3 regions of the Streptomyces sp. NPDC054047 genome follow, and region 3 is predicted to be linked to each of the others. Evidence: riboswitches for the same ligand, from Rfam matches in the RefSeq annotation. Region 3 holds a riboswitch; each other region holds the start of a gene.

Region 1 (10,329 bases), on a different contig from region 3:
ACCCCGGCGAACCCAAGCCGGTCCCGGCATCCTGACGGCCTGAGCGTGTCTGATCGGGCCCCGAAGGGCCGCCGGAGGTGGCGGCCCCTTCGGGCTCGTGGCGCGGCTTGTGTGTGGAGCCGGGACGCACCCCGGATCTTCGTGGCTTCTGCCAGTACGGAGGTCCGCCGGACCCCGGGGAGACTGCCGAGCAAGAGCCGCGGCATGCCTCGGCGACGGGGGCGGCACCCACGGGTGTACCGGAGGGAGACATCACCATGAGCGCGCAGCAGCAGTACGACGAGATCGGTGAGGCGTACGAGGGGGTCAAGGCCCTTCCGTTGGAGCAGTTCGCAGCAGTGCCCAGCTTCCTGGCGATGGTCGGGGACGTGCGCGGCAGGTCGATCCTCGACCTGGCCTCCGGCACCGGCTTCTACAGCAGGGAGTTCAAGCGGCGCGGCGCCACCGACGTCCTCGGTGTCGACATCTCCGGCGAAATGGTCGCCGTGGCGCAGCAGTTGGAGAGTCGCGAACCGCTGGGGGTGCGCTACCAGATCGGTGACGTGGCCGAACTGCGGCCACTCGGCGCGCGCTTCGACATCGCGCTGGCCGTCCAGATGTTCAGCTACGCGGCGGACATCGCCACCACGGAACGCATGTGCCGCAACATCCACCGGAACATGAAGCCAGGCGGTGAGCTGTTCGTGCTCAACCAGTCGCCCGACTTCCGCTTCGACGGGCCGGGCCCGGACAAGTACGGCTTCCGCAGCGAGCTCACCGGCGACGAGGGCGGGACGGGGCCGCAGGTGAAGATCACGGCGCTGCTCGACCCGGGACCGGCCTCGTTCGTCGCCAACTTGCCGCGCCGCGAGGTCTACGAGAAGTGCCTTCAGGCGGCCGGGTTCAGTGACCTGGCCTGGGTGCCGCTGTCGGTGTCCGAAGCCGGGGTGCGCGAGTTCGGCGCGGAGCACTGGGCGGACTTCCACGCCAATCCCCCGCTGGAAATGCTGCGCTGCCGCGCCTGAGGGTCGCGCCGGTGGTCTGAGGCCGGGATCGCGGACGTGCAGCCGCCACGCGCGAGTGTCCGGTGCGGGCTACTGGCCTCCGGCGTCGGGCCCGACGGGCGTGTGCCTACGGTTGCGGAGCTCTTTGCAGAACTCCAAGCACACCCATACGCCCACGGCGGCGACGGTGAGCAGGACGGCCACGCCCAAGAGGAACGGGAGGATCATAGGAAGAGCCTATCCCGGCGCCGATGGAGCGACAGAACCGCCCTATTCTCGCGCCGCCCAGTCAGCTGGACTGCCGCCAGAGCGGTGCCTGTGACCGGCCTTGTTCCGCGGGCATCTCCCGGACCAGGTGGTAGAGGTTCTCGAAGTACGCCTTCCAGCGGTGGGGAAGCCCGGCCAAGCCGAGGGAGAGGCCGTAGGCGGGCAGTTCCTCGTGCACGACGCCGAATGTCTTCCCGCTCCACCCCTCGTACCCCTGCACTTCCCACCGCCACACCCAAGATCCAGGCCGGCCTCGCGGCCCTCGAAGGTGGAAGTACCGCGGCCGCCGCGCACGGCCCCGTAGGCAGCCCTGTGACAAGGGCTCGTCCGGTTGGCCTCAGCGAGTCAAAATGCCGTTACGCGCCACGCCCACGAGGATGCCGAACTGCAGGACCTGATTCACCGCTATGAGCTCGTGACAGGATCTTGCTGAAGCGGCCTGGTCGATGCAGCCGAGGCGATGGTTCACGGTTACGCGGAGTCGAGATGGCGCGTGTCGCCAAGGCTGACGACTTGGCGGTTGTGGAAGAAGTCGTCCTCGCGCAGTGTGGTGATGCTGCCGGGAGGGGCCCGAAAGCTGGCGTAACTGGCCGACTCGATCGGCATCTTGATCCAGGACGCCACGACGAAGGTCAGTGAGCCGCCATGCGTCACGATGATCTGGTGTTCGCGCGCACGCCGCAGGATCTCATCCATGGCCGCGTAGATGCGCTGCGCCCACTGCGCCTTCGTCTCGGCACCCTCCACGCCCTCGTCATGGTCCATCCGCTCCCCGACAGCCGGCGGCGGGACGAAACGCCGGTCCAGCCACTCCTGTGGCCTTCCCCCTGCCGCACCGTAGGACTTCTCCCGCAGCCTGCGGTCCAGGAACAGCTTCACGCCGAACAGTTCGGCTACCTCCTGGGCGGTTTGCCGGGTGCGCTGCAGATCCGAGGAGAACAGGTCGACCTCGGCGCCGTCCGGGATCACGCCCCGAAGCGCCTCGGCGATGGAAGCCGCCGCGCGGACGCCGGTGGGCGTCAGGCGGGAGTCGTGCCATCCGCCGACGACTCCCTCGACGTGGTGCGTCGCCTGTGGGTGGGTGACAACGTAAAGAGTGCGCACGAGAGCCTGCCCTTCGCTGCCTGGCCTCCCGGCCTGCCGGTCGCGGCCCGCTACCTTAACCAACGCGATCACGATCGAGCCTTCCTGAGTCACCTCCAGCAGATCGAGGGCATGGCGTTCCTGCGCCACTTCCGGGAGGCCGCGGTCGCGGTGGACCCGCGCATGGGCGGCCCTGGGAGGGGGGGACTCCCCTAGAGGCAGGCGAGATGTCCATCTTTGCGCGAGAAAGCTACTTCTTCAGCTCATTGGTGGCGTTTATAAAGCCCTGTCTGCATTGCTCAATACTCGTGCGAAATGGTGCACTCTGATACGCCATCGCGCCGCATTCCCAATCCATCCCTCATTCAGTGAAACGGGTCACACCAATGTTTGTGAGCCCGGGAGCCGCTGAGCGCGGTTTCGTTCTACGCAAGGAAAGTTGGGCTATTTGATCAAAGCGCGTGAGGGATTTTGATCATTGGGGAAGGGCTCCTCGCTTTCCCTATGCGAATTCGTGTCTTGTTCCTCGCCAGCCTTCTCGCTTAACGTCGCCATCAATCCGGATGGAACGCCGAATCCTGCCGCTGTCCGGAATCCCTCCCACCCACTCACTCACTTACGCACGGCAGGAGCGGGGGACCCAGGTAAGCCGCCGGTCCGGATTCCGGAACGGCTCGGGGTGAAGTCGCACGCCCAGTGCGACCGGACATCTCCCGTCCGAACCCGACAGCTCACCTCGTAGGCGACGGAGAGGAATTCGTCATGCCCGCAAAGGGAAAGCACCGCCGCCCCAAGTCCAGCAAGCTCACCCGGGGCATCGCCGCCGCAGGCACGGGCGGGGCCGTTCTCGTTCTCCCGGTGCTCGGCGCGACCGCCGCGAGCGCGGCGCAGGCCGCCCCGGCCGCCAAGCCCGCCGCAGCGCCGAAGACCTACGTCGTCGTCGCGGGCGACACCCTCTCCAAGATCGCCCGAGAGCACTCCCAGAGCGGCAGCTGGAAGGAGCTGTACGAGGACAACCGCAGCGTCCTCGGTGAGGCCCCGGGGCTGATCCACCCCGGTCTCAAGCTCACCATCGGCGAGAAGGCCCAGGCCAAGGACGCGGAGAAGTCGGCCGCCTCCAGGGCGTCCGCCGATCGGGCGGACCGCTCCGAGCGCACGGCCGCCGAGCCCGCCGCCGCCCCGGCGAAGAAGACGTACACGAACGACCTCGACGGCTGGATCAAGGAATCGCTCGACGTGCTGGCCCAGCACGGCATCCCCGGGACCTACGAGGGCATTCACCGCAACATCATGCGCGAGTCCTCCGGCAACCCGACGGTCACCAACAACTGGGACTCCAACGCCGCCGCCGGAACCCCGTCCAAGGGGCTCCTGCAGGTCATCGACCCCACATTCGCCGCGTACCACGTGCCCGGCACGTCGACGGACAGCTTCGACCCGGTCGCCAACATCACCGCCGCCTGCAATTACGCGGCCGACCGGTACGGCTCGATCGACAACGTGAACGGCCCGTACTAGGCCGCATCCCGTCTCGTCCGCTGTGAGCCCCGGCGCGCCATGCGTCCGGGGCTCAGCCCTGGACGACGACGGCCAGGATCTCATCTTTCGCTTCCCAGCCGCGGCGGGTCGCTTTTCTCGTGCAAAGCAGTCTCGAACTCGACCTCGGGGCTGCATGCTGAAGCGCCGTCATATAGCGCCCTTAGCCCGCCACATACACGGTGTTGGTGGCGGTCCCGCCTTGCAGGGGGTTGGGGAAATCGACGACGTGACTCGCCGTCTTCGGGAAGACCTCGGCGAGCACGGTGGTGAACTCCGCGTCGGGCGGGTCGTTCGACCACAGGGCGAAAACGCCTCCGGGGTGCAGCCGCCGGGCGAGGGCACGCAACCCCTTGGGCTCGTAGAGCGCCGCGTGGCTGGGGTGCAGCACATGGCGGGGCGAGTGGTCGACGTCGAGGAGGATCGCGTGGAAGCGACGGTCCGGCTCCTGAGGATCAAGGCCGTCGCCGCCGTCGCCGGCCAGCGCGAAGAAGTCGCCCTGGACCAAGCGGCATCGGGGGTCCGTCGACAGGCCGGTGCCCAGCGGCACGTATCCGCGCTCGTGCCACTCGATGACCTCACCGAGGGCCTCGATCACGGTCAGCGAACGCACCCGCCGGTCGTCGAGGACGGCCCGTGCGGTGTAGCCGAGACCGAGGCCGCCCACCGCGACATCCAGTTCGGTGTCCGGCAGTTGCTCGAGGCCGAGCCGGGTCAGGGCGATCTCACCCGCGGTGAAGAGGCTCGACATCAAGAACTCGTCCCCGAGCTTCACCTCGTACACATCGTCGCCCGACGCCGGGTCCCGCCGCCGCCGCAGGCTGATGTCCCCCATCGCTGTCGGCCGCCAGTCGATCTCCTCGAAGCGCATGCTCATCCATTCACCTTCCTGGGCGTTTCTGGGCGGCGGGACCGGCGCGTGGTCAGGCGTCGATGATGACCGGGATGATCAGGGGCCTGCGGCGGTGCGTGCGGAACGCCCAGTTCGCCACGGCGCGCGCGATGAGCTGTTCGAGCTGGTGGGCGTCGCCGACCCCTTCCTCGGCCGCGGTGGCCAGCGTCTTCTCGATCACCGGGATGACCGGCTCGAAGGTGGCGTCGTCGTGGACGAACCCGCGGGCCAGGAAGTCGGGGGCCTCGGCGAGCGCTCCCGTGTCGGCGTCGACGATGGCGACCACCGTGACGACACCCTCCTCGGCCAGCGTGATCCGGTCCTTCAGAGAGGCTTCGGTGACGCCGCCGACGGTCATCCCGTCCACGTAGACGTTGCCCGCGGGCACCTTGCCGGTGATGGAGGCGCGGCCGTCGACGAGGTCGACGACGACACCGTCCTCGGCGATGACGACCTGGTCGGGGTCGACGCCGGTGCGGATGGCCAGATCGGCGTTGGCCTTCAGGTGCTTCCACTCGCCGTGCACGGGCATGACGTTGCGGGGCTTGACGATGTTGTAGCAGTAGATGAGCTCACCGGCGCTGGCGTGCCCCGAGACGTGCACCTTGGCGTTGCCCTTGTGGACGACGTTGGCGCCCCACCGGGTCAGCCCGTTGATCACCCGGTAGATCGCCGTCTCGTTGCCGGGGATCAGCGAGCTGGCGAGGAGAACGGTGTCTCCCTTGCCGATGCGGATCACGTGGTCGCGGTTGGCCATCCGCGACAGTGCGGCCATCGGTTCGCCCTGGGATCCGGTGCACACCAGGGTGATGCGGTTGTCGGGGAGCTTCTCCAGCTCCTTCATGCTGACGACCAGGCCCTTGGGAACCTTCAGATAGCCCAGGTCGCGGGCGATGCCCATGTTGCGGACCATCGAGCGGCCCACGAAGGCCACCTTGCGGTTGTACTGGTGGGCGGCGTCGAGCACCTGCTGGATGCGGTGGACGTGACTGGCGAAGCTGGAGACGATGACCCGTCGCGGCGCGGTGCGCAGGACCTGCTCGATCGCGGGGTTCAGCTCGCGCTCGGAGGTGGTGAAGCCGGGCACCTCGGCGTTGGTGGAGTCGGTGAGGAACAGGTCGACGCCCTCCTCGCCGAGCCGGGCGAAGGCCCGCAGGTCGGTGATCCGGTCGTCCAGCGGGAACTGGTCCATCTTGAAGTCACCGGTGTGGAGCACCATCCCGGCACCCGTTCGGATGGCGACGGCGAGCCCGTCGGGGATGGAGTGGTTGACCGCCACGAATTCGCAGTCGAAGGGACCGAACGCGCGCCGGTCGCCCTCGCGCACCCGCACCGTGCGCGGCCGGATGTTGTGCTCCTTGAGCTTGGCCTCGAGGAAGGCAAGCGTCAGCTTCGACCCGACGACGGGGATGTCGGACCGTTCCCGCAGCAGGTAGGGCACGCCGCCGATGTGGTCCTCGTGGCCGTGGGTGAGCACCACGGCCACGACATCGTCCAGCCGGTCCCGGATCGAGGTGAAGTCGGGAAGGATGACGTCTACGCCGGGCTGGTTCTCCTCGGGGAACAGCACCCCGCAGTCGACGATGAGCAGCTTGCCGGCGTACTCGAAGACGGTCATGTTGCGGCCGATCTCGCCAAGGCCGCCCAGGGCGACGACCCGCAGGCCTCCCTTGGGCAGCGGCGGGGCAGGCTTCAGCTCGGGGTGTGGATGACTCATACGGTGACGCTACCGGAGAGTTGAAAGAGCTGGTCCGAAGGACGCCCGCACTTCGGCGCCCGGGTCGTCGACACCTCCCCATTCCCCGAGAACGAGCACCGGGGCAGCACAGGACCCTCACATCGGGAGAGAGAACAGACGCAGCGGTTCCGACGGCGGGCACGCGGTGTCGTGCAGGGGCGTCATCATGGTCCGCAGCGGCATGGTCACCACACGGTCCCCGGGTTGCTCGACGAGTACGTCCTGGTCGAGCGGATGCCATCCGATGCGCTGGTACAGCGGCACGAGGGGGGACCGGCAGAACAGGAGGGCGTACTGAGGGCCCATCGTGCGGGCGTGGTCGAGTGCCGCTGCGACCACGCGCCGAGCGAGCCCCTGGCCCTGCATGTCGGGTGCGACGGCGACTCCACCGACGCCGACGACCTCCGTCTCGACGTCGCCGATCGCCGCGGGCAGCCGTCGCAGTCCGGCGTGGGCCACGAGCCGGCCGCCGTGGCGGATGCCGAAGTGTTCTTCTTTCGGCAGCCAGGCCAATCCGGTCGCGGCGACACCGAAGGGGTCATCGCCGGCGCCGAGTATCTCGTCCTGCTCCGTCTTCGTATACCGAGGGAGCCGGACCGCGGGCGATGCCGCGAAGGATGGGTTCTCAGACATCCCCCCATGATGATCTTCTTTCTGGGGTCGGCCAAGGGGTGCCCGCCGCTGCACCGCGACCGGCACCGCGACCGGCGCGGCTCGCCATCGTGGCCGGCGGGTTGATCGATCGTCGTCCGAGGTCGATGATCAGTGGGTTCGTAACGGCGAGGGGTGGGCGGTGGCGATGCGGGTGGTTCCTCTGGTGGGCGGTCCTGTGGAGATACGGGGCGCACTGGATCTGGAGAGCACGCCGACGGGGGTGATGCCGCGCCGGTTGCCCGCGTGGACCACGGAGCAGTATCAGAACCCTTCCGTCTACGGAGTGACCGTGATGCCCTCCGGCGTGCGGCTGGTGTTCCGCACGGACGCGCGTGAGCTGGAGTTCGATGTGCTCACCTCCACGGGCCAGCTCGACGGCGATCCTCACCCCCGGCCGACCGGCATGCTGGATCTGCTGGTGGACGGCGTCCTGACCGAGCGCCGCCGAGCGCCGGTGGGCAACGTGCTGCGGATGGCGGGACCCGGGACCGAGCAGCGACTGATCCCGGGCGACCCGGGAACCGTGCGGTACACCGGGCTGCCGGCCGGCATGAAGACCGTCGAGCTGTGGCTGCCGCAGCAGACCCCCACGGAACTGGTGGCCCTGCGCGCCGACGGCGATGTGCTCGCGCCGCTGCCCGACGGTCGGCGCCGCTGGGTTCACCACGGCAGCTCCATCAGCCACTGCATCGAGGCCGACGGCCCGACCGGCACCTGGCCGGCCGTGGCGGCCGCACTCGCGGGAGTGGAGGTGATCAACCTCAGCCAGGCGGGCAACGCGCTACTGGACCCTTATGTCGCCCGGACGATCCGCGATCTGCCCGCCGACCTGATCAGCCTCAAGGTGGGCATCAACATCGTGAGCCTGGCCGCCTTCCGGCTGCGGACGTTCGGCCCGGCGGTGCACGGGTTCCTGGACACGATCCGGGACGGGCACCCGGACACCCCGCTGCTGCTGATGTCCCCGGTGAGCTGTCCGGCGGTCGAGGAGACTCCCGGCCCGACGACGACGGGCCCGGACGGGAAGGTCGTAGCCCTCGGCGACCCGGCGCAGGTGGCCGCCGGGGCGTTGTCCCTGGCGGTGGTCCGTGCCGAGCTGGAACGGATCGTGGCCGCCCGCCGGGCAAGCGATCCCCACCTCCACCATCTCGACGGCCGCGAACTGCTCGGCCCGGACGAGGCGGACGATCTATCCGACGGCCTGCACCCCACGGCCGCCGCGTACCACCGGATGGGCAAACGCTTCGCCGCCCACGCCTTCGCGCACGACGGCCCCTTCCGCTGAACGGCGACGCCCGCAGCGGTCCGGTACGCGACGCGGTCAGTCGTCGATGCCCGACCGTTCCACCCCCGCCACGATCCACCGCTGGAAGAACAGGAACACCACGAGCAGCGGCACGATCGACACGGCGGCCGCGATGAAGAGTTCGTGCAGCCTGATCACCTGTGACGTGGTGAACGACGACAGGGCCACCTGCACCGTCCACGCGTTGCGGTCCTGGCCGATGACCAGCGGCCACAGGAACGAGTTCCACGCGCCGATGAAGACGATCGTGCCCACCGCCGCGAAGACCGGCCGGGAGTTGGGCACCACCACGCGCCAGTACGTGCGCCAGTATCCGAGCCCGTCCACGCGCGCCGCGTCCTCCAACTCCCGGGGAAATCCGAGGAAGTACTGCCGGAAGACGAAGCACGCGAAGGCGGAGAACAGGGTCGGGACGATCAGTCCGCGCAGCGTCGACACCCAGCCGAGGGACGAGACCAGGACGAACGTCGGTACGAAGGTGACCGAGGCCGGGACCATCAGCGTGCCGAGGATCGCGTAGAACACCTTGTTCGCGTGGCGGTAGGGGATGCGGGCCAGGCCGTAGCCGGCGAGCGAGGCGAGCAGCAGCGTGCCGAGCGTCGTCGCGACCGCGATGAGCGAGGAGTTGAGCAGGGAGCGTGCGAAGGGTACGGAGGTGTCGTCGAAGAGTTCTTGTACGTTCCCCCAGTGCAGCGTGGAGGGGAAGAAGGTCCACTCGGGCGAGGTGATGTCGCTCTCGGCCGAGAGCCCGTTGCGTACGAGGAGATAGAAGGGGATCAGGAACAGCAGCGCGAGCGCGATCAGCAGCGAGAGCCGCAGCGCGCGGCCCGCCCTGACCCGGGAGTCGTCTCTCACTCCGCCTCCTTCTTGCCGAGCCCGAACCACTTGGCCTGGCCCACCGTCACCACCGCGATGATCAGGGCGAGCAGCACGGCCCCCGCGCTGCCCAGGCCGAGGTTCTGCCCTTGGCCCAGCGCCGTGTAATAGAGGTAGACCAGGGGCGGTCTGGCGTAGGGCGGGTAGCCGCGGGAGTCGGAGAGCAGGTTGTAGAACTCGTCGAATGCCTGGAAGGCGTTGATGACCAGCAGCAGTACGACCGCCACCGATGTGGCCTTCAGCTGGGGGAACGTGATGTGGCGGAAGACCTGCCAGCCGGGCCGCGCCCCGTCCACGGCCGCCGCCTCGTAGAGGGTGGGGCTGATGCGCTGCAGGCCGGCGAGGAAGAGCACCATGTAGAAGCCCGCCTGGAGCCAGAGCCGCACGGTGACGATGACGGCCCAGTACCAGGGCGGGTCGGTGGTCGACAGCCAGGCGATCTGGTCGGCGCCGAACCAGTCCAGGACGGTGTTGGCGAGCCCGAACCGCACCCCGTTGAAGATGGACATCTTCCAGATGAGGGCGGCCACCACGTAGGAGCAGGCGGCGGGCAGGAAGAAGACCGAGCGGAAGAACGCCTGGGCGCGGCGCTGGCGGTGGACCATGAGGGCGAGCGCGAGGGAGAGCGCGTAGGTCGCGGGCACGATGAAGAGCGAGAAGACGAGGAAGGTCCACAGGCTGTCGGTGAACGCCTCGTTCCGCAGCATCGCCGTGTAGTTGCCGAAGCCGACGAAGTCGTCCGGGGTGACGGTGTTGTGCGCGTCGAAGAAGCTGAGGTAGACGCTCCAGCCGAGGGGGATGTACGTGAAGACGCCCAGGCCGAGCAGGAAGGGCCCGACGAACACCCAGAACCACAGGGTGCGGTTCTGATGCCCCCACACCTTCCTTCGCCCGCTTGCCTGTTGTTCGCGCGGGGCTGCGGTGGTCACGACTTCTTCTTCACCCGGCCGAGCTCGGCGGACACCTTGCGGACGACCTTCTTGAGCTCTTCGTC
Region 2 (10,329 bases), on a different contig from region 3:
GGACGCCGCGCAGGACATGTCGTACGGGGCCACCGGGACGCACGAGGCGTACGGCACCCCCGAGACGCACGAGGCACACGGGGTGCACGGGACGTACGAGGCTCAGGACACGCCCGGAGCGCCCGACACGTACGAGGCGCCGGAAACGTACGAGCATTCGCCGTACGACACCGGGTCCTACGCCTCCGATGCCTACGCCCCCGAATCCCACCCCACCGAGGTCTACCCCCAACCGGCTCCCGCCGAGCACGAGTTCACGCCCGACGAAGCTCCCGCCGATTCACTCGGTCCGGTCGAGCCGGTCGGCCGCGACACCGCCGGGGACGACGAGCCGCCGGTCATGGACCGTGCGCACGGCTCCCGCTCGCGGGCCCGCCGCCGCTCCCCCGCCAAGCGCTCCGCGCTCTTCACCGTCGCCGTGCCCTCCGCCTGCGTGATGGGCGTCGCGGGTATCGCCGCCGCGTCCGTGGGCGACTTCGGCGGCGGCGACGAGAAGGAGGCTCAGGCGGCATCGGTCCCGGACACGGCGTCGGTGCAGCCCTCCGCCGCCAACAACAAGCTCGACACGCAGCTGGCGAACCTCTCCGCGGACGCAGGTGACTTCGCCGACCGCGCGAGCCGCACCCAGGAGCGCATCGACCTCAAGGCGGAGAAGGTCGCCGCCGAGAAGAAGGCCGCCGAGGAAGCCGCGCGCAAGGAGCGCCTGCGCCCCAAGTTCGCGCTGCCGGTGAAGCAGCAGGGCCTGAGCGCGTACTACGGCCAGGCCGGCATCAACTGGATGTCCGCGCACTCCGGAATCGACTTCCCGGTGGCGTACGGCACCGAGGTCCTCGCCGCGACCGACGGCACCGTCTCCACGAAGTGGAACAGCGCCTACGGCAACATGGCGATCGTGACCGCCAAGGACGGCACGGAGACGTGGTACTGCCACCTCTCCACGCACAAGGTCTCCAGCGGCCCCGTCAAGGCGGGCGACCCCATCGCCTTCTCCGGGAACTCCGGCAACTCCACGGGACCGCACCTGCACTTCGAGGTGCGCCCCGGCGGCGGCTCGGCGATCGACCCGCTGCCGTGGCTGCGCAGCCACGGCCTCGACCCGACGTAACTCAAGGCGCCGCCCGCGCGGCGACCCCGCACAACTCGGGCCGCCGCCTGCGGCGTTAGAGCTTCTCCACCGGCGCGTACCGCAGCAGGAGCCGCTTGGGCTTGGGCTCTCCGAAGTCCACCGTCGCCTCGGCGTTCGCGCCCGTGCCCTTCACCCCGACCACGGTTCCGAGGCCGAACTGGTCGTGCGTGACCCGGTCCCCGATCGCCAGCGCGACCACCGGCTTCTCCGTCGCACGGCGCGTGGCGAAGCCCTGCGCGCCCCCGGTGCGCGAGCGCGACGACGACAAGGAGGAGGCGATCCCGGCCGCGGGTCCGGAGGATGCCGGTGCGCCGACGGAACCCTTCCGCTTCCAGTCCAGGTGGGCCTCCGGGATCTCCTCCAGGAAGCGCGACGGCGGGTTGTACGAGGGCTGTCCCCAGGCGCTGCGCATCGAGGACCGCGTGAGGTAGAGCCGCTCCCGCGCGCGCGTGATGCCCACGTACGCGAGGCGACGCTCTTCCTCCAGCTCCTTGACCTGGCCGAGGGAACGCATGTGCGGGAAGACGCCGTCCTCCATGCCGGTCAGGAAGACGACCGGAAACTCGAGGCCCTTGGCGGTGTGCAGCGTCATCAGCGTGATGACTCCGGAGCCGTCGTCCTCCTCGTCGGGAATCTGGTCCGAGTCGGCGACGAGCGCGACCCGCTCCAGGAACTCGGAGAGGGTGCCCGACACGCCTGTGCCCGCGCCCGCGTCCGCTCCTGCGTCCGCGTCCTCGGTCTCCGCTGCACCTTCACCGGCTTCACCGGCCTCACCGGCGCCACCGACTTCACCGCTGTCCTGCTCGAACTCCAGGGCCACGGCGGCGAGTTCCTGGAGGTTCTCGATGCGCGTCTCGTCCTGCGGGTCGGTCGATGCCTGCAACTCGGCGAGATAGCCGGTCCGTTCGAGCACGGCCTCCAGGACGACGGCGGGACCCGCGCCCGACTCGACGACGGTCCGCAGCTCCTCCATCAGCACGTTGAACCGCTTGACGGCGTTCGCCGAGCGAGCCGCCATTCCGTACGCCTCGTCGACGCGCTTCAGCGCCTGCGGGAAGGAGATCTTCTCGCGCTGCGAGAGCGCGTCGATCATCGCCTCCGCGCGGTCGCCGATGCCCCTCTTGGGTACGTTCAGAATGCGCCGCAGCGGGACGGAGTCCTCCGGATTGGCGAGCACGCGCAGATACGCGAGGACGTCCCGGACCTCCTTGCGCTCGTAGAAGCGGACGCCGCCGACGACCTTGTACGGCAGGCCGACGCGGATGAAGATCTCTTCGAAGACACGGGACTGCGCGTTCGTCCGGTAGAAGATCGCGACGTCACCGGCCTTCGCGTCGCCCGCGTCGGTGAGCCGGTCGATCTCGTCGGCGACGAACTGCGCCTCGTCGTGCTCGGTGTCGGCGACGTAGCCGGTGATGCCCGCGCCCGCGCCCGCGTTGGTCCACAGGTTCTTCGGGCGGCGGCTTTCGTTGCGCTCGATGACGGCGTTGGCCGCGGTCAGGATCGTCTGCGTGGAGCGGTAGTTCTGCTCGAGGAGGATCGTCGTCGCGTTCGGATAGTCCTCCTCGAACTGGAGGATGTTGCGGATCGTGGCGCCGCGGAAGGCGTAGATCGACTGGTCCGCGTCACCCACGACGCACAGCTCGGCGGGTCCCTCGCCCTCGCTGCCCTCGCCGTCCGCGGGACCCACCAGCTCGCGCACCAGGGCGTACTGGGCGTGGTTGGTGTCCTGGTACTCGTCGACCATCACGTGGCGGAAGCGGCGGCGGTAGTGCGCGGCGACGTCCGGGAACGCGCGGAACATGTTGACCGTCGTCATGATCAGGTCGTCGAAGTCGAGGGCGTTCGCCTCGCGCAGCCGCGACTGGTACATCGCGTACGCCTGGGCGAGCGTCTTCTCGAAGCCGTCGGCGGCCTGGCCCGCGAAGGTCTCCTCGTCGATCAGCTCGTTCTTCAGGTTCGAGATCTTGGCGCTGAAGGACTTCGGCGGGAACTTCTTCGGGTCGATGTCCAGGTCCCGGCAGACCAGGGCCATCAGCCGCTTGGAGTCGGCGGCGTCGTAGATCGAGAAGGAGGAGGTGAAGCCGATCGTCTTCGACTCGCGGCGCAGTATCCGCACGCACGCGCTGTGGAACGTCGACACCCACATCGCGTTGGCCCGCGGCCCGACGAGCTGCTCGACGCGCTCCTTCATCTCGCCCGCGGCCTTGTTCGTGAACGTGATCGCCAGGATCTGCCCCGGGTGCACGTGCCGCTCGGCCAGGAGATACGCGATGCGGTGCGTCAGGACCCGGGTCTTGCCCGAGCCCGCGCCGGCGACGATGAGCAGCGGGGAGTGTGCGTGCACGACGGCCGCTCGCTGGTTCTCGTTCAGCCCGTCGAGCAGGGCCGCCGGGTCGATCACCGGGCGGGGGGCGCCGCCGCGGTAGTGCGCGTCCCGGGGTGTGGGCGCGTCGAACTTCCCGTCGAACAGATCATCCGGAACGGATTCCGGGGCACTGTCCTCGGGCGGCGGCGGGGGCTCCTCCTCCGAGGCCCGCGAGGGCTGGAGGTCCGCCAGGAAGCTGTCATCAAAGAGGCTGCTCATCGCCTCCCGAGTCTAGGCGGCCCCACTGACAACCCGCCCCGGGTTCCGGCCACCTCACCCCGCCTACGCCCGCCTACGCCCCGCCCGCGGACGGTCACGCTCCGCCATGGCACGGCGTGCCCGCGTCAAGAGCTTCGTAAAGTAACGAAAACGTATCGGGCATATCGAACATCAACCTTCACACGGGCCACACGAATTGGCTAGGTTGCTGCCCGGGCCGCTCGCACTCCCACCGGCGAACCCCGCCGGGAACGGGTGGCCTCCGCCGAGTTCGATCTCCTCGGAGCCGGGGACCCACTTTGAACTTGGGGTGAATCGGTCCCGTACGAAGTACGGGACTGTAGGGCAACCTTCCGGAACCACCCGCCCGAACCCGACAGCTAACCCGGTAGGCGGTCTACGGAAGGAGTCGCCTCCCTTGGCGTCGCACCGCAAGCCGCGGACCCGCATGGCCGGCCTACGCGCCACTCCCGCCCTCGGCATCACGACGGCGGCCCTCACCTCCGTGGCCCTGCTGTCACAGAGCGCGCAGGCAGCACCGTCCGCTCCGCAGAAGCCCAGCCTCGAAGAGGTCCAGAAGAAGGTCGACGACCTCTACCACCAGGCGGGCGTCGCCACCCAGAAGTACAACTCGGCCAAGGAGCGCACCGACAAGCAGCGCAAGAAGGTCGACACACTCCTGGACGACGTGGCCAAGCGCACCGACAAGCTGAACGAGGCCCGCCAGGAGCTGGGCACGTTCGCCGCGGCCCAGTACCGCACCGGCGGCGTCTCCGAGACCGCCACGATGATGCTCGCCGACGACCCGCAGGGGTACTTCGACCAGAACCACCTGTCGGACCGGCTCACCGCGCGCCAGAAGAAGGCGGTCGACGACTACCAGACGCAGCAGGCGTCGGCTACGAAGCAGCGCACGAAGGCCGCCAAGAGCCTGGAGACGCTGAGCGACTCGCGGGACGACCTCAGGACGAGCAAGCAGACCGTCCAGAAGAAGCTGGGCCAGGCGCGCACGATGCTCTCGGAGCTGACCGCCGAGGAGAAGGCGCGGCTCGCGGCGATCGAGAAGAAGAAGGAAGAAGAGGCCAAGCGCAAGGCCGCCGAGCTGGCCCGCAAGCAGGAGGCCGAGGCGGAGGCCAAGCGCAAGGCGGCGGAAGAGGCGGCGGCCAAGGAACGCGAGCAGAACAAGGAGACCCCGGACTCCGGCTCCGACACCGGCACCGACACCGGCACGGGTTCCGGCTCCGGCTCCGGTGACACGGACAGCGGTTACGCGACGAAGGCCGCGAAGGTGATCAACTTCGCGGAGGCGCAGATCGGCAAGCCGTACGTGTGGGGCGCCACCGGCCCCGACTCCTACGACTGCTCCGGGCTCACCCAGGACGCGTGGAAGGCCGCGGGGATCTCCCTGCCGCGTACGACGTGGGACCAGGTGAAGGTCGGCACGACCGTGAAGACCGCCGACGCCAAGCCGGGTGACCTGGTCTTCTTCTACGACGACATCAGCCACGTAGGGATCTACATCGGCGACGGCAAGATGATCCACGCCCCGAAGCCGGGCGCGAACGTCCGCGTCGAGTCGATCTACTACATGCCGATCCACAGCGTCGTGCGACCCGCGTAACCGTCACACACACGAGAAAACGGCCCTCCACGCGCGCGTGGAGGGCCGTTTTTCTGCGGCTCGGGTTCTGCGGGCCGGTTTCTACGGGCCGAGTTCTGCGGGCCGGGTCAGGTCCACAGCACCGCGATGAAGATGTTCACGACGGTCAGCAGCCCGACGGCGCCGAACATCGCCTTGTCCACCTTCTCCTCGTCCCGTTTCACGTAGACCAGCGCGAGGATCACGATCAGCACGGCCATCTTGATGCCGATCTTGACGTTGTTGACCGGATTGTCGTCCGCCTGGTTGAGACCCACCAGGATCACGCCCGTGACGAGCATCGTCAGCGCGCCGTGCAGCATCGCCGGGTTGAAGCGGGCCGTGCCCTGGCCCATCTGCTTCATCTGGGTAAGGAAGCCGCCCAGGAGGGAGGCGATGCCGATGATGTGCAGGCCGACGAAGAGATGGGTGAGAACGTCCATGGTTCCGGAGCCTAGCCGGGGCCTTATCACCGCTCCGTAGCCAGGTGGGCCCCAAGCGGCGCATCGGTCACACGCGTACGCGAAGGGTCCTCGCCCGAGAGATCGAACAGCCACATACGGTCACCGTCTAGAACACTTGCGTCAGTTGTGCACAATCCGCCACCAAGCCGTGACGGCCAGGTTTAGCGTCCTTCGTCAGGTGACCGGCTCCCCACCGCCGCCCGGACCAGGGGCGGCAGTCGGACACCACCGCCGAGAATCCGGCGGCGGTCCGCTCCCCCTGTGCGGGCCGCCGCCGGACCCTTAAGGAGCCCCCCTTCGTGGCAGCGCACCGCAAGCCCAGACAGCGCTCGCTCAGTGGCCATACGGCCCGCACCGCCGCCACCATCGCCCTCGCGGGGGCCGCCACGGCCACCGCGTTCGACGGGACAGGACACGCGGATCCGCGGCTCAGTCCGGCCGAGGTGAAGTCCAAGGTCGACGCGCTCTACCGCGAGGCGGAGATCGCCACCGAGAAGTACAACGGCGCCAAGGAGAAGGCCGAAGGCGCCGAGAAGTCCCTGCGCGAACTGCGGGACGAGGCGGCCCGCAAGACGGAGAAGCTCAACTCGGCACGCGAGGGCCTCGGTTCGATCGCCGCCGCGCAGTATCGCAGCGGCGGCATCGACCCGGCCGTCCAGCTCGCGCTCTCCTCCGATCCCGACCAGTACCTCGAGCGCGCCGCGCTCGCCGACCGGGCGGACAGCCGCCAGGCCGCGGCCGTGGCCGGAGTGCGCAAGCAGCTCCAGGAGGTCGACCAACTGCACACCGAGGCCGACGGGACTCTGGCGCACCTCAAGTCCCGCCAGGCGGAGCTGAAGAAGCACAAGAAGACGGTCAACGGAAAGCTGGACGCGGCCAAGCGGCTCCTGTCGCAGCTCACCGGCGACCAGCGCGCGGAGCTGGCGGGCGAGGACAGGGCGTCCCGCACCGCGGGCCGCGACGGCGTCTCGGGCGCCCCGGCCAAGGCGCCCAACGCCCGTGCCTCAGCGGCCGTCTCGTACGCCCACAAGGCCCTCGGCAGCCCGTACGTATGGGGCGCCACCGGTCCCAACGCCTTCGACTGCTCCGGGCTCACCCAGGCCGCCTACCGGTCTGCGGGGGTCGACCTGCCGCGCACGACGTACGCGCAGATCGCGGCGGGCGAGCGGGTCCCGCGCTCCCAACTCCAGCCCGGCGACCTGGTCTTCTTCTACCAGGGCATCAGCCATGTGGGGCTCTACGTGGGCAACGGCCAGATGATCCACGCCCCGAACCCGAGCGCTCCGGTACGTCTCGCCCCGATCAGCCAGATGCCCTTCGCGGGCGCGACGCGGGTGGCGTGAGAGGTCACGTGAGGGGGGCGCAGGCCGTTGTCGGCGGGGCGCGGGGCATCGCGGGCAGGGTGTTGTAGGGCACTGCGGGCGGGGTGAGAAGCCTTGTGGACCCGGAGGTACTGTCAGGGCCATGCCCCGCCGTACGCTGCCGCCCCCTCCGCCACCTGCCTACCTGCGCACCTGGCAGGACCGGAACGCGCTGCTGCACGACCGCGGCATGGCACTCGAAGCGCTGCGCAGGCAGATCATGGGCGTGCACCGAATCCTGCTGCTCTGGCTGTTCGCGCTCGGCTGTGTCGTCGGCTGGGCGCTCCTGACGGTGCCGCTCGAAATGATCGAGGACCACGACGTGATGGCCTTCGTCATGGTCCCGCTCTGCGCGGTCCTGGGCCTCGGGGCCCTCGTGCCCTGCGTGATCGGCGTCGTCGTCGGTATCCGCAACGACCGGAAGGCCCGCGAACTCACCGACAGCTGGCTGGCCCTGGACAGCCACCCGGCGTCGGACTCCGCTCTCCGCTCCCCCGGCCTCAGCCTCTGCTGGCTCCTCTCGTCCCTCCTCGTGTGCGCACTCGGCCTGTGGGCGTCGTTCGCGGCCGCCGCCTACGCCGAGCCGGGACGCGACTCGTACAGCGACGTCGCGCTCGGCATGGGCACGGGCCTCATCTTGTGGCTGACGGGCCTCATCGGCATCACCAAGGCGGTGGGCCACTACCGCTGGGCGATACGGAAGTTGGGCCCCGCCCCCGCTGCGAACGGCGCGCACCGCTAGCCAGGACCGCCCCCGGCCGCGGGGACCGTCAGACCAGCCGCCGCGCCGTCGCCCACCGCGTCAGCTCGTGCCGGTTGGACAGCTGCAGCTTCCTCAGCACCGCCGACACATGCGACTCGACCGTCTTCACGGAGATGAAGAGCTGCTTGGCGATCTCCTTGTACGCGTACCCCCGCGCGATGAGCCTCAGCACCTCGCGCTCGCGCTGCGTGAGGCGGTCCAGGTCCTCGTCGACCGGGGGCGCGTCGGTCGACGCGAAGGCGTCGAGGACGAACCCGGCCAGGCGCGGCGAGAAGACCGCGTCGCCGTCCTGCACCCGGAAGATGGAGTCGACCAGGTCCGTACCGGTGATCGTCTTGGTGACATAACCGCGGGCACCACCGCGGATGACTCCGATGACGTCCTCGGCGGCATCCGACACGGACAGCGCGAGGAACCGCACGGGCCGCTCGGCATCGGACATCAACGGCGCGCACCTGCGCAGCACTTCGACCCCGCCGCCGCCCGGAAGATGCACGTCGAGGAGCACGACCTCGGGACGCGTCGCCGTGATGACCGTGACCGCCTGGTCGACGTCCGCCGCCTCGCCGACGACCTCGACACCGGTGATCGCGGTCCTGCCGATCTCCGCCTGGACGCCCGTGCGGAACATCCGGTGGTCGTCGACGAGGACGACGCGCGCACGGCGGCCCTCCTGGTCACCGCCCACGGCACCACTGGCCGCGCCAGCCCCACCGGCGGCCTGAGCCGGTTCATTCGCCCCGGCAGACGTGTTCGCTTCGGCCGCGGACGGTTCGACTGCTCCGTCCGATCCACCCCTGGGCCCCACGGGCTCGCTCGCGTCGCTCATGTCGTCGCCGTCCTCTCCATCTCCAGCTCGACTTCCGTGCCGCCCCCCGGCACCGCGCGCAGGCGCGCCGTGCCGCCGTTGCGCTGCATACGGCCGATGATCGATTCTCGTACGCCCATGCGGTCGTCCGGCACGGAATCCAGATCGAAGCCGGGGCCACGGTCCCGGACGGACACGAACACCGTCTCCCCCTCGACTTCGGCGAAGACCTGCACCGCACCGCCCTCGCCACCGTACTTGGCGGCGTTCACCATTGCTTCCCGCGCGGCCTGCGCCTGCGCCGTCAGCCGGTCGTCGAGCGGGCAGTCGCCGACTATGACGACCTCGATGGGGACGCCGTGCTTGTCCTCCACCTCCGCGGCGTCGCGCCGGACCGCTTCGGCGAGGGTGTCGGGCTCATCCGCCTCGTCCTTGCCGGTGCCCTCCGGTTTGTAGAGCCATTGACGCAGGTCGCGCTCCTGGGCGCGGGCCAGGCGGCGCACCTCTGAGGCACTCTCGGCATTGCGCTGGATGAGGGTCAGGGTGTGCAGGACCGAGTCGTGCACATGGGCGGCGACCTCCGCCCTCTCCTGGGCGCGGATACGCATCAGCCGCTCCTCGGAGAGGTCCTGCATCATGCGCACGAGGTAGGGGCCAGCGAGCAGCGCGACGCCGACGAGCACCGCCAGCGCGGCCTGCAGCACGGAGCTGAGGTGCGAGGTGGAGCCCTGCAGCACGAAGATGCCGGAGACACCGGCGCCGACGAGCAGCACTCCGGCCCCCGCGCGGGCGATGGTCAGGGTGCGCCTGCGGCGGCCGACGGCCATCCAGCGGGCCCTGCGGGCGTTGTCCGCCTGCCGCCAGACCAGGGCGACACCGGCGGCGACGAGCAGGGTCGGGACCAGATAGGCCTTGGTCGAGCTGCCCAGATCCACGTTCCCGACGAAGACCATGGCGACGATGACCATCGCCAGCAGCGCGACGAGCTGGCCCTTGTCCGGCTTGCGGGCCACGAGTCTGCGGCGTCCGTCGGACGCCGTCTCGGTGGTGACGGCGGTGGGCGGGCGCTCGGCGTCGACCCCGCCGACACCCAGCGGCACGAAGAACCAGAACGCCGCGTACAGCAACGCACCCAGCCCGTCCGCCATGAACAGACCGACGAAGATCAGCCGCACCCAGACCACGGGCAGCCCGAGATGACCGGCGAGGCCGCGAGCGACACCGCCGAGCCAACGGCCGTCACCGCTGCGATAGAGCTTTCGCAGCGGCCGCTCGTCTTCGATGGATACTGCTGCGGCTTCCGGCATGTCTCCGATATTCACACGCGTACGCGGGCGCGGGCATCAGGGTCGACCCCCGAGACGTCCCTGATCTCCGACCCGGACGGCGGGGCGCGGAGGTCGGGGCAGGGACGTGTCAGGGGCGATCTCAGGGTTCGGCCAGGGTTGTCCCGACTGCCGCGGCGGCCTCGGGCCCGTCACCATGGACACATGACAGACGAGCAGCCCGCCGGGACGGGCCCGCAGGCCGCACCGCGCGACCACCTTGCCGCCACGGCGCGGGAGCCGGGCGGGCCGTGGG
Region 3 (10,329 bases):
GACCCGCCCCTTCCTGCGCCCGCACGCGCCGTGGCCCGACCGCGCCGCGACACCGGCGTCGGCCCCCGACATCCAGCCGGACCGGCCCGGCCAGAGCCAGGTCCCGGGCGGTCCCGGCAGCCAGACGGACGTCGTGCGCGCGGTCGACGAGGTCAAGCGGCTCCTGGGCGAGGGCCGCATCACCCAGGCCGTGGACATCCTCGGCTCGATCCTGCCCGCGGCCGCAGCCAAGCACGGCGAGCACTCCCCGGTGGTCCGCTCCCTGCGCAAGCAGTACGCGGCGACGCTGATGGACGACGGCCAGTACCGCCGCGCCCTGCCCGAACTGCGCCGCCTCGCCGACGAGCGCGCCGCCGAGTCGGGCCAGGCCGACCCGCACTCGCTCCAGTTCCGCTACGAGGCCGCGCAGTGCCTCGAACAGCTCGGCGAACCGGCGGCGGCACTCGCGGAGTACCGCGCCCTCCTGCCGTACTACGAGAACCGCTACGCGTCGGACGACCGCGAGCGCCCCCTCGACATCCGCCGCCGCATCGGCCACCTGCTCCTGGCCCTGGGCGACCGGGCGGCGGCCCACGACACGCTGGCGCGGCTGCTCATGGACGCCGAGCGGATGCACGGCGTGGGGCATCCGTTCCCCGCGGAGATCCGGCGGACGTTGCAGTGGCTAGGACAAGTGCGCGGGTAGTGACGGCTCGGCGCGGGGGTGCCCCAACCGGTGCCCCAACTCTTCGAGAATCGTTGGTCGAATAGGTGGCCGAGAGACCGGCCACTCCCTAACATCGATCACCGCAAGACTTTGTGCACCGCCGCACAATCTCTCGACCGGGAGGCTCACTTGCACCGCCGCCGTCGCACCGCGCTCACCCTCTCCGCCGCCGCGATCGCCGCGGCCCCTCTCCTCACGGCCTGCGGCAGCGAGGCGCATCCGGGCGCCGCGGCCGTCGTGGGCAACGACCGGATCACGGTCTCGCAGCTGGAGGGCCGGGTGAACGAGGTGCGTGACGCGCAGCGCGCGGCGATCCCGGACGAGCAGCAGTACGAGCAGGCGATCGCCAAGACCGGCGGCCTCACGCGCAGCACGCTGCACACGATGGTCCTGGACAAGGTGCTGCACCAGGCTGCGTCCGACGCCGGGGTGAAGGTCACGCGCCGCGACATCCAGACGATGAGAGCGGGCCTGGAACAGCAGGCGGGCGGCAAGAAGGCGCTCGAACAGGGCTGGCTCCAGCAGTACAGCGTCGCCCCGTCCCGCCTGGAGGAAAGCCTCCGTACGGAGATCGAGGCGCAGAAGCTGGCGAAGAGGCTGGGCGCGGACATGAACGCCCCGGAGGGCCAGGAGGCCTTCTGGAAGGAACTCTCCAAGGCCTCCAAGAAGCTGGACGTGGACCTGAACCCGCGGTACGGCACGTGGGACGTGGAGAAGAACAAGCGCACGGACACGAAGACGCCGTGGGTGCGCGAGGTCTCCGGGGACGGTGCCGCGGCGCCCAAACAGGCGTAGGGGGAGCCCGGGTAGCCCGAGCGGACGTGAGGAGGGGGCTGTCGGCGCCGTGGGTTACGTTCGACGGGTGAACGAAACCACGCTCCCGGCCGACGCCCCCGGCCGCGTCATCCTCCTCACCACCAGCCACCGGGTGGCCCCCGGCCTGCTGTCCTGGCCCGCGTGGCAGGCCCTGCACGGGGCGGACGAGGTGCTGTGCGCCGACGTGGACCACCCCCAGCTGCCGTATCTGCGTGAGGCGGGCGTGGCGGTGGACCAGGCGTCGCCCACGGCCCAGGAACTGGTGGACGCCTGCTCCGGCGGCCGCACGGTCCTGGTCGTCGCCACGGCCGAGGGCGACCGCGCCCTGACGGACGGCCTGGCCAGGCTCGCGGGCTCGGGCCGCGTGTCGATGCCGGACCTGGAACTGCTCCCGGCGTCGTACGACCTGCCGGGCGCGCGGCTCCTGGACCTGGTCCAGGTCATGGACCGGATCCGCGTCGAGTGCCCGTGGTCCTCCCAGCAGACGCACAAGGGCCTGGCGAAGTACGCGATCGAGGAGGCGTACGAACTCGTCGAGGCGATCGAGGAGGGCGACAGGGATGAGCTCCGGGAGGAGCTGGGCGACGTCCTGCTCCAGGTGGTCTTCCACGCGCGCATCGCCGAGGAGGACGAGGAGTCCCCCTTCTCCGTGGACGACGTGGCGGGCACGCTCGTCGAGAAGCTGATCCACCGTCACCCGCACATCTTCGGCGACGACTCGGCGGACACCCCCGAGGACGTGAAGGCGCACTGGCTGCGTACCAAGGCTGAGGAGAAGCAGCGCTCGTCCCTGACGGAGGGCATCCCCCTGGGTCAGCCGGGCCTCGCCCTGGCGGCAAAGCTGGCTTCACGGGTGCGGACGGCGGGCCTCGAGGTGCCGCTGCCCTCGGGCGAGGGCGTCGGATACGAACTCCTCGCGCTTGCCCTGCGGTCCGAGGCGCAGGGCGTCGACCCGGAGGCGGCGCTGCGGGTCGCGGCGCGGGCTTACCGGGACGCGGTTCGCGCTGCCGAGGGCACGGGGGCTGAGTACCTTTGAGATAGGGCAGTTCGAGATGCGTGGGGGCGTGCGTGGAACCGGAGTTGGAGGAGCTCGCGGCTTCGGCGGCACGGGCCCTGCTCGTGGCGTCCCGGACGCCGCGGTGGCGGGAAGTGGCCCTCCGGGTGACGCTGCTGCTCCGGGAGGTCGGGCTGCACGAAGGCTGGATCGGGCTCCCCACGACGGGCGGTTACGAGTGGCCTCCGAGTCGGCGGATCATGGAAGAGTGGCAGGGACGGATGGGGCGCCTGCTGGTCTCCAACCCCGGCTCCGCCGCCGAACTGCGAGGCATCGTGGCCGAGTTCGGCAGCGGGGACGTGCCCGCGCGCCGTGCCGACTTCTGCCCGAACGGGCACCTGGTCGGCGCCTCCGGCTGGTGTCCGCTCTGCGCGGCCCCGACCCCGGCTCCGACCCCGGCCCCGGACACCACCAACACCGTCTCCGGCGGCACCGTGCACGGCGCGGTGATCCAGTCGCGGGAGATCGACTCGGTCGTGGTGAACACCGCGCCCGTCGTCGCGGGCGACCACGTCGACTTCGGCGACGGCACCTTCAACGGCCCCACGATCGGCGTCCAGTACAACCACTACGGCCCACGGCCGGACAACGCCCCCGCGGCGGCGACCGGCTGGCCCCGCGTCGACCAACTGCGGCGCCTGGCCCTCGGCGTGCACCCCACCCGGCGGTTCGGCGACGAGCCGAGCCTGCCGCCGTACGTTCCGCGCGACTGCCACGGAGAGCTGACGGGCCTGGTCGCTCAGGCCGTGGCCAAGGGCGGCCTGGTCGTCGTCACGGGCGAGCCGCTCTCCGGCAAGACGATGACGGCATGGGCCGCGCTGCGCGGCGCCGTCGCGGACGACACCAGGGTCTACGCCCCGGACGCGGGGGCCGACCTGCGCGACCTCCCCGCCCGGCTCCGGGGTCGCGACGCCAAGGGCACGTACGTGGTGTGGCTCGACGACCTGGACGGCCACCTCGGCGAGCACGGCCTCACCGCGGGGCTCCTCGCCCACCTCACGCATGAGGGCATCCTCGTACTGGCCACGATGAACGACGAGGCGTACGACACCCACCGCTTCGGGGGCAGCCCCGCGTCCCGCGTCCTGAGCGCGGCCCGCACGGTGGAGGTGCCGGTCCAGTGGAGTCCCGCGGAGCTCGCGCGGCTCGCGCAGGCCGACGATCCGCGGCTCGTGGACGCCCTGCGGTGGCGCGGCGAGCGGGGGGTCGGCGAATTCCTCGTCATCGGGCCGGAGTTGTGGGACGAGTGGCGCCGGGCGCGGCGGCCCGCCGCGCAGCCGCTGGGGCATCTGCTGGTGAGGGCCGCGATCGACCTCGCCCGGTGCGGGATCGAGGACGTACCGGAAGAGCTGCTGGAAGCGGTGTGCGCCGTCTACGGCTCCGTCCTTGAGGACGCCGACTCCGAGGCGGTCGGCCAAGCGCTCTCCTGGGCGACCGAGCCTCGGCAGGGCATCACCGGGCTGCTGGTGTCGGACGACGAACGGGGCACCTGGCGGGTCTACGGCTCGCTCGTCGCGGACGCCGTCCGCTCTACGGACATCGCGCCGGTTCCGCTCATGGTCTGGCTCCAGGCTCTCGGAACGGCGGAGGACGACGCGCTCTCGTTCGACGCGGTGGCGGAGGCCGCCCGGCGGATCCTGACGCCGCGCGCCGCGCAAGAGGACGGCGACGCTCTGACGGCGCTCGGCATGCTGGCCGCCGCGGAGGACGACGAGGAGGGCGCGGTGGAGTGGCTGCGCAAGGCGGCGGACTCCGGGAGCCTCGTCGGGGCCGGGGCGCTGGGCGATCTCCTCTTCTTCCAGGGCAGGGACGCCGAAGCCATCCCGTACCTGGAGCGGGCCGTGGCGGGGGACTGGCCCGACGTCGAGGTCACGCTCGGCCGCGCCCACCAGAACCGCGCCGTCCACTACCTCCGCCGGGCCGAGGCCTCGGGCAACGCCGATGCCGGGCGGCGCCTGAAGGGCCCCCTCGCCCCGCCCGACCAGGGATCGGCCCCCGGCTAGGGATACCGTCGACCCCATGCAAGACCAGCCGCCCGCCCCCGCAGAGGCGACCCCCGCAGCCTGCCCCGCAGGGGCCGCGTCCCCGGCGCCCGACGCCCAGGGGCCCGAGCTCTTCACCTGGGAGTTCGCCACCGATCCCTACCCCGCCTACGCCTGGCTGCGCGAGCACGCACCCGTGCACAAGACCCGGCTGCCCAGCGGTGTGGAGGCCTGGCTGGTCACGCGGTACGCCGATGCCAAGCAGGCGCTCGCCGACCCCCGGCTCAGCAAGAATCCGGCCCATCACGGCGAGCCCGCGCACGCGAAGAGCAAGACCGGCATCCCGGGCGAGCGCAGCGCGAACCTCATGACGCATCTGCTCAACATCGACCCGCCGGACCACACGCGGCTGCGGCGCCTGGTCTCCAAGGCCTTCACTCCCCGCCGTATCGCCGCATTCGCGCCGCGCGTGCAGGAGTTGACCGACCGGCTCATCGACCAGTTCGTGGAGAAGGGGGAGGCCGACCTCATCCACGACTTCGCCTTCCCGCTGCCCATCTACGCCATCTGCGACCTGCTCGGCGTCCCCCGCGAGGACCAGGACGACTTCCGCGACTGGGCGGGGATGATGATCCGCCACGGCGGAGGGCCCAGGGGAGGAGTCGCCCGGTCCGTGAAGAAGATGCGCGGCTACCTCGCCGAGCTGATCCACCGCAAGCGCCTCGAACCGGGCGACGACCTCATCTCCGGGCTCATCCGCGCCTCCGACCACGGCGAGCACCTCACTGAGAACGAGGCCGCCGCGATGGCGTTCATCCTTCTCTTCGCCGGGTTCGAGACCACCGTCAACCTCATCGGGAACGGGACGTACGCCCTCCTGACCCACCCCGAGCAGCGCGAGCAGCTCCAGGACTCCCTCAAGGACGGCGACACCGCCCTCCTGGAGACCGGGCTCGAGGAGCTCCTGCGCTTCGACGGTCCCGTGGAGCTCGCCACCTGGCGGTTCGCCACCGAGGCGCTGACCGTCGGAGGGGAGGACATCGCCGCCGGCGACCCCGTCCTCGTCGTGCTCGCCGCCGCCGATCGCGACCCGGAACGGTTCCGGTATCCGGACACGATCGACCTCGCCCGCCGCGACAACCAACACCTCGGCTACGGCCATGGCATTCATTACTGTCTCGGCGCACCGCTCGCCCGGCTCGAAGGCCAGGCCGCCCTCGCGACCCTCCTGCGGCGCCTGCCTGACCTGCGACTCGCGGTGGAACCTGGTGATTTGAGGTGGCGTGGCGGGCTCATCATGCGCGGACTCCGCACGCTGCCCGTGGAGTTCACACCCGCACAGCGGAGCAAATATTCGACACCTGGAGAGACGTTTAACTGACGGACCGTCAAGACTGTGACTTTCACGTGATCTCCGCTGCATCGACTTGTGACAAGCGTTCGACTGCCGCTACGTTCACCGACGACTCGGCATCCCGTGCCGCAGTCGTCGCTCCAGTCACGCGAAAGGCAACCGCATGCTCTCCGGCAATGGTCGTCACCGACGCCCCCGCCAGGCCCCGGCCCTGATCGTCGCGGCAGGAGTCGCAGGATCGGCCATCGCGATCCCGCTGCTCGGTGCCACCAGCGCGAGCGCGGCGGACACCGCCACGTGGGACAAGCTCGCGGAGTGCGAGAGCGGCGGGTCCTGGAGCGCGGACGCGGGCAACGGGTACTACGGCGGGCTCCAGTTCTCGCAGCAGGTCTGGGAGGAGTACGGCGGCCTCGACTTCGCGCCGAGCGCCGACCTGGCCAGCCGCTCGCAGCAGATATCCGTCGCCGAGAAGGTCCTCGACGACCAGGGGACCAGCGCCTGGCCGAGCTGCGCGCCGATCGCCGGTCTCACCCAGGACGGCGCCGCCGCGGACGTCGACCCGGGCGCTCCGATCACGACGATTCCTTCCGACGAGTCGACCGAGTCCGGTGAGTCGGCCGAGCCGGACGAGTCGGACGAGCCGAGTAAGTCGCCGAGCGAGTCGGCCGACTCCGCGGACGGCACCAAGTCTTCGGACAAGCCCTCGGACAAGTCCTCCGAGAAGCCGGGCGCCGATGACGACGCTGACGCCGACGCCGACGCGCGAGACAAGAATCACGACGAGCCGGGCAACTCGGGCGAGTCGGATGACCCGGGCAAGTCCGGGCAGAGCGATGAAACTTCGCCCACTCCCACCCCCTCCTCCGGCGCGGGCGAGGGCCGTCACCGCGGCGACAGCGCGGACGACAAGCCCTCCGACGACACCTCCCGCGAGGGCTCGGGCCGGCACGCCTCCCGCGGAGAGGAGCGTCAGCAGGACGGCTCCGACGGGACGTACACGGTCCGTTCCGGAGACAGCCTCTCGCTCATCGCCGACGACCTCGACGTGAAGGGCGGGTGGACCGAGCTGTACTCCGAGAACGAGAAGTCCGTCGGCTCCGACCCCGATCTCATCCTTCCCGGTCAGAGCCTCGATTTGGGCGAAAAGTAGGGGTAGTTGACGACTCGTTTTGCGCTTGATGTCCCAATTGGCGCAAGTGAGAGATGGGTCTCAGAAGCCCTGATCGTCTTTGAGTTTCTCCCGATCGCATGACTACGGTCGGGACCGCTCGCCACAGCGGGCCCCGCCGGTCGGTACGCCGAGTCCTGCCAACGGCCGTTCGGGAACAGTCGTCGCGTAAGCGCCGTAGGCAGGAGCGGGGGACCCAAGGTTTCCGCCGGGACCGGATGTCGAGCGTCGCGAGAGCGAGGCCGACGGAAGGAAACGGCTAGGGGTTAAGTCGCGCTTCAAGGAAGCGCGGCCGGGCAACTTCATCGGCCCGAACCCGACAGCTCACCTCGCAGGCGTCGGTGAGGGGATCACTCATGCTGTTTTCCAGCAAGGGCAAGCACCGCCGCCCGTCCAAGGCCACCCGTGTCGCCACGCTCGCAGGCGTCACCGGTGTCGCCGTCGCCGCCCCGCTGATGGCGGCCGGCTCGGCCTCCGCCGCGACCGGCTCCGAGTGGGACGCCGTCGCCCAGTGCGAGTCCGGCGGCAACTGGTCCATCAACACCGGCAACGGCTACACGGGCGGCCTGCAGTTCTCGTCGTCCACGTGGGCCGCGTACGGCGGCACGAAGTACGCGCCCACCGCCGACAAGGCCTCCAAGGCCCAGCAGATCGAGATAGGCGAGAAGGTCCTCGCGGGCCAGGGCAAGGGTGCCTGGCCGAGCTGCGGCGTCGGCCTCTCGGGCGCCTCCTACGAGGGTGGCGGTGCGCAGGAGAGCGCCCCGCAGCAGACCCAGGAGCAGCCCAAGAGCCAGCCCAGCGCCCAGACCGAGCAGCCGCAGCAGGCCGCTCCGAAGGCCGAGGCCCCCAAGGCCGAGGCTCCGAAGACCGAGTCCAAGAAGACCGTCGAGACCCCGACCGGCAAGACGGTCAAGAAGGGCGACGGCGAGTACAAGGTCAAGAAGGGTGACACCCTCTCCAAGATCGCCGAGGCGAAGGACGTCAAGGGCGGCTGGCACAAGGTGTACAAGCTCAACGGCGACATCATCGACAACGCCGACATGATCTACCCGGGCCAGCAGCTCCACCTCAGCTAAGAGCTGACGGCGGCGGCGCCTCGGCGGAGGCGTCGCCCCACCCCCGTCCCCACGGGCCCTCCCCGCCCCGGTGCGCGTATCCCCCGTACGCACCGGGGCGGGGTCATGTGCGCCCTCCACGTTTTGTTCCGTTCGGAAACATTTTGCTCTCGGTTTGTCCACAGGGCGGTCGCTCGGCTGGCTCTTGTCCGGGAGCCGGTTAGGCTCGTGTCCGCGAGGCCAACGCCCCGCGTACCCGCGTCACATCCCAGAAGGAGATGCTCGTGCCGTCCATCGACGTCGTCGTAGCCCGGGAAATCCTGGACTCCCGAGGCAACCCCACGGTCGAGGTCGAGGTCGGCCTCGACGACGGCAGCACGGGTCGTGCCGCCGTTCCGTCCGGTGCGTCCACCGGTGCTTTCGAGGCCATCGAACTCCGTGACGGTGACCCCAACCGTTACCAGGGCAAGGGCGTGGAGAAGGCCGTCCTCGCCGTCATCGAGCAGATCGGCCCGGAGCTCGTCGGGTACGACGCGACCGAGCAGCGCCTGATCGACCAGGCGATGTTCGACCTCGACGCCACCGACAACAAGGGCTCGCTCGGCGCCAACGCCATCCTCGGCGTCTCGCTGGCCGTCGCGCACGCCGCGTCGGAGGCCTCCGACCTCCCGCTCTTCCGCTACCTCGGCGGCCCGAACGCGCACCTGCTGCCCGTTCCGATGATGAACATCCTGAACGGCGGGTCGCACGCCGACTCGAACGTGGACATCCAGGAGTTCATGATCGCGCCGATCGGCGCCGAGTCGTTCTCGGAGGCCCTGCGCTGGGGCACCGAGGTCTACCACACGCTGAAGAAGGTCCTGAAGGACAAGGGTCTCTCCACCGGCCTGGGCGACGAGGGCGGCTTCGCCCCGAACCTGGACTCCAACCGCGCCGCGCTCGACCTCATCCTCGAGGCCATCAAGCAGGCCGGTTACGTCCCCGGTGAGCAGATCGGTCTCGCGCTCGACGTCGCCGCGTCCGAGTTCTACAAGGACGGCAAGTACGAGTTCGAGGGCAAGTCCCGCTCGGCCGCCGAGATGACCGAGTACTACGAGGAGCTCGTCGCCTCGTACCCCCTCGTCTCCATCGAGGACCCGCTGTTCGAGGACGACTGGGCCGGCTGGAACGCCATCACCGAGAAGCTCGGCGAGAAGGTCCAGCTCGTGGGCGACGACCTGTTCGTCACCAACCCCGAGCGCCTGGCCCGTGGCATCGAGGAGAAGTCGGCCAACGCCCTTCTGGTGAAGGTCAACCAGATCGGCTCGCTGACCGAGACCCTGGACGCCGTCGAGATGGCCCAGCGCAACGGCTTCAAGTGCATGATGTCGCACCGCTCCGGTGAGACCGAGGACGTCACCATCGCCGACCTCGCCGTCGCCACCAACTGCGGCCAGATCAAGACCGGCGCCCCGGCCCGCTCCGAGCGCGTCGCCAAGTACAACCAGCTCCTGCGCATCGAGGAGATCCTCGACGACGCCGCGGTCTACGCCGGTCGTTCGGCGTTCCCCCGCTTCAAGGGCTGAGCCGCTTCTCCGGGCCGAGGCTCGGGCTCCGGCTCCGCTGAGCAGTTACCTACGTCCCCGTACTCGGTCCCGTACCGTGTGCGGGGACGTACGTACGTATCGGGGAGGCGGCACACATGGCCGTGAAGGACCGCGACCGGTTCTCCACCGCGACCAGACTGCGGCTGCTCGGCGAGCAGACCGCGGAGCGTGTCTACCGCTCCCAGACCAAGCGCCAGGCGCGCCGCTCCCGGCTCACGGGACGTGCCGCGCTCCTCGCGCTCGTGCTCTGCTCGCTGGTCGTCGCGCTCGCCTACCCGATAAGGCAGTACGTCTCCCAGCGCGCCGAGATCGCGGACCAGCGCAAGGAGCAGGCCGAGCGCCGCGCGAACGTCGAGAAGCTGCGCGACGAGAAGGCCCGCTGGCGGGACGACGAGTACGCGGAGCAGCGCATCCGGGACCGGCTGCACTACGTGATGCCGGGCGAGACCGGCTACACGGTGGTCGACCCCGAGGCGGCGAAGAAGCAGCGCTCCGACCAGGGGGCGGCCGCCAGGCCCTGGTACTCGAACGTCTGGGACGGCGTCGACAAGGCGGACCGCCCGGCCGACGACTGACCCGGTACCACCACCATTCTCCGTAGTCACCGC

Evidence for each region. A riboswitch is a leader RNA that binds a small molecule or an ion and turns the genes downstream of it on or off. The one in region 3 is predicted to bind cyclic di-AMP.
Region 1: another riboswitch for cyclic di-AMP. It lies ahead of ACZ6ZP_RS17280 (LysM peptidoglycan-binding domain-containing protein); the one in region 3 lies ahead of ACZ6ZP_RS37580 (transglycosylase family protein).
Region 2: another riboswitch for cyclic di-AMP. It lies ahead of ACZ6ZP_RS32635 (C40 family peptidase); the one in region 3 lies ahead of ACZ6ZP_RS37580 (transglycosylase family protein).

What each region holds. Positions count from the first base shown of each region.
Region 1 covers NZ_JBVJKV010000004.1:123,764-134,092, reverse strand. The annotation lists gene ACZ6ZP_RS17305 (AIM24 family protein) at 1-35, shown strand, start outside; gene ACZ6ZP_RS17300 (class I SAM-dependent methyltransferase) at 258-1,004, shown strand; gene ACZ6ZP_RS17295 (hypothetical protein) at 1,074-1,211, opposite strand; gene ACZ6ZP_RS17290 (hypothetical protein) at 1,273-1,428, opposite strand; gene ACZ6ZP_RS17285 (histidine phosphatase family protein) at 1,722-2,354, opposite strand; cyclic di-AMP (ydaO/yuaA leader) riboswitch at 2,937-3,093, shown strand; gene ACZ6ZP_RS17280 (LysM peptidoglycan-binding domain-containing protein) at 3,096-3,851, shown strand; gene ACZ6ZP_RS17275 (spermidine synthase) at 4,033-4,746, opposite strand; gene ACZ6ZP_RS17270 (ribonuclease J) at 4,793-6,478, opposite strand; gene ACZ6ZP_RS17265 (GNAT family N-acetyltransferase) at 6,596-7,132, opposite strand; gene ACZ6ZP_RS17260 (SGNH/GDSL hydrolase family protein) at 7,299-8,438, shown strand; gene ACZ6ZP_RS17255 (carbohydrate ABC transporter permease) at 8,475-9,314, opposite strand; gene ACZ6ZP_RS17250 (carbohydrate ABC transporter permease) at 9,311-10,264, opposite strand; gene ACZ6ZP_RS17245 (ABC transporter substrate-binding protein) at 10,261-10,329, opposite strand, start outside.
Region 2 covers NZ_JBVJKV010000011.1:62,907-73,235, reverse strand. The annotation lists gene ACZ6ZP_RS32645 (M23 family metallopeptidase) at 1-1,105, shown strand, start outside; gene ACZ6ZP_RS32640 (ATP-dependent DNA helicase) at 1,161-3,713, opposite strand; cyclic di-AMP (ydaO/yuaA leader) riboswitch at 3,967-4,123, shown strand; gene ACZ6ZP_RS32635 (C40 family peptidase) at 4,132-5,334, shown strand; gene ACZ6ZP_RS32630 (hypothetical protein) at 5,442-5,795, opposite strand; gene ACZ6ZP_RS32625 (C40 family peptidase) at 6,116-7,159, shown strand; gene ACZ6ZP_RS32620 (hypothetical protein) at 7,281-7,919, shown strand; gene ACZ6ZP_RS32615 (LuxR C-terminal-related transcriptional regulator) at 7,948-8,769, opposite strand; gene ACZ6ZP_RS32610 (ATP-binding protein) at 8,766-10,055, opposite strand; gene ACZ6ZP_RS32605 (PspC domain-containing protein) at 10,239-10,329, shown strand, end outside.
Region 3 covers NZ_JBVJKV010000014.1:107,650-117,978, reverse strand. The annotation lists gene ACZ6ZP_RS37610 (serine/threonine-protein kinase) at 1-685, shown strand, start outside; gene ACZ6ZP_RS37605 (SurA N-terminal domain-containing protein) at 836-1,501, shown strand; gene ACZ6ZP_RS37600 (nucleoside triphosphate pyrophosphohydrolase) at 1,569-2,558, shown strand; gene ACZ6ZP_RS37595 (tetratricopeptide repeat protein) at 2,591-4,579, shown strand; gene ACZ6ZP_RS37590 (cytochrome P450 family protein) at 4,596-5,939, shown strand; gene ACZ6ZP_RS37585 (transglycosylase family protein) at 6,076-7,062, shown strand; cyclic di-AMP (ydaO/yuaA leader) riboswitch at 7,244-7,433, shown strand; gene ACZ6ZP_RS37580 (transglycosylase family protein) at 7,437-8,156, shown strand; gene eno (phosphopyruvate hydratase) at 8,414-9,700, shown strand; gene ACZ6ZP_RS37570 (FtsB family cell division protein) at 9,817-10,296, shown strand.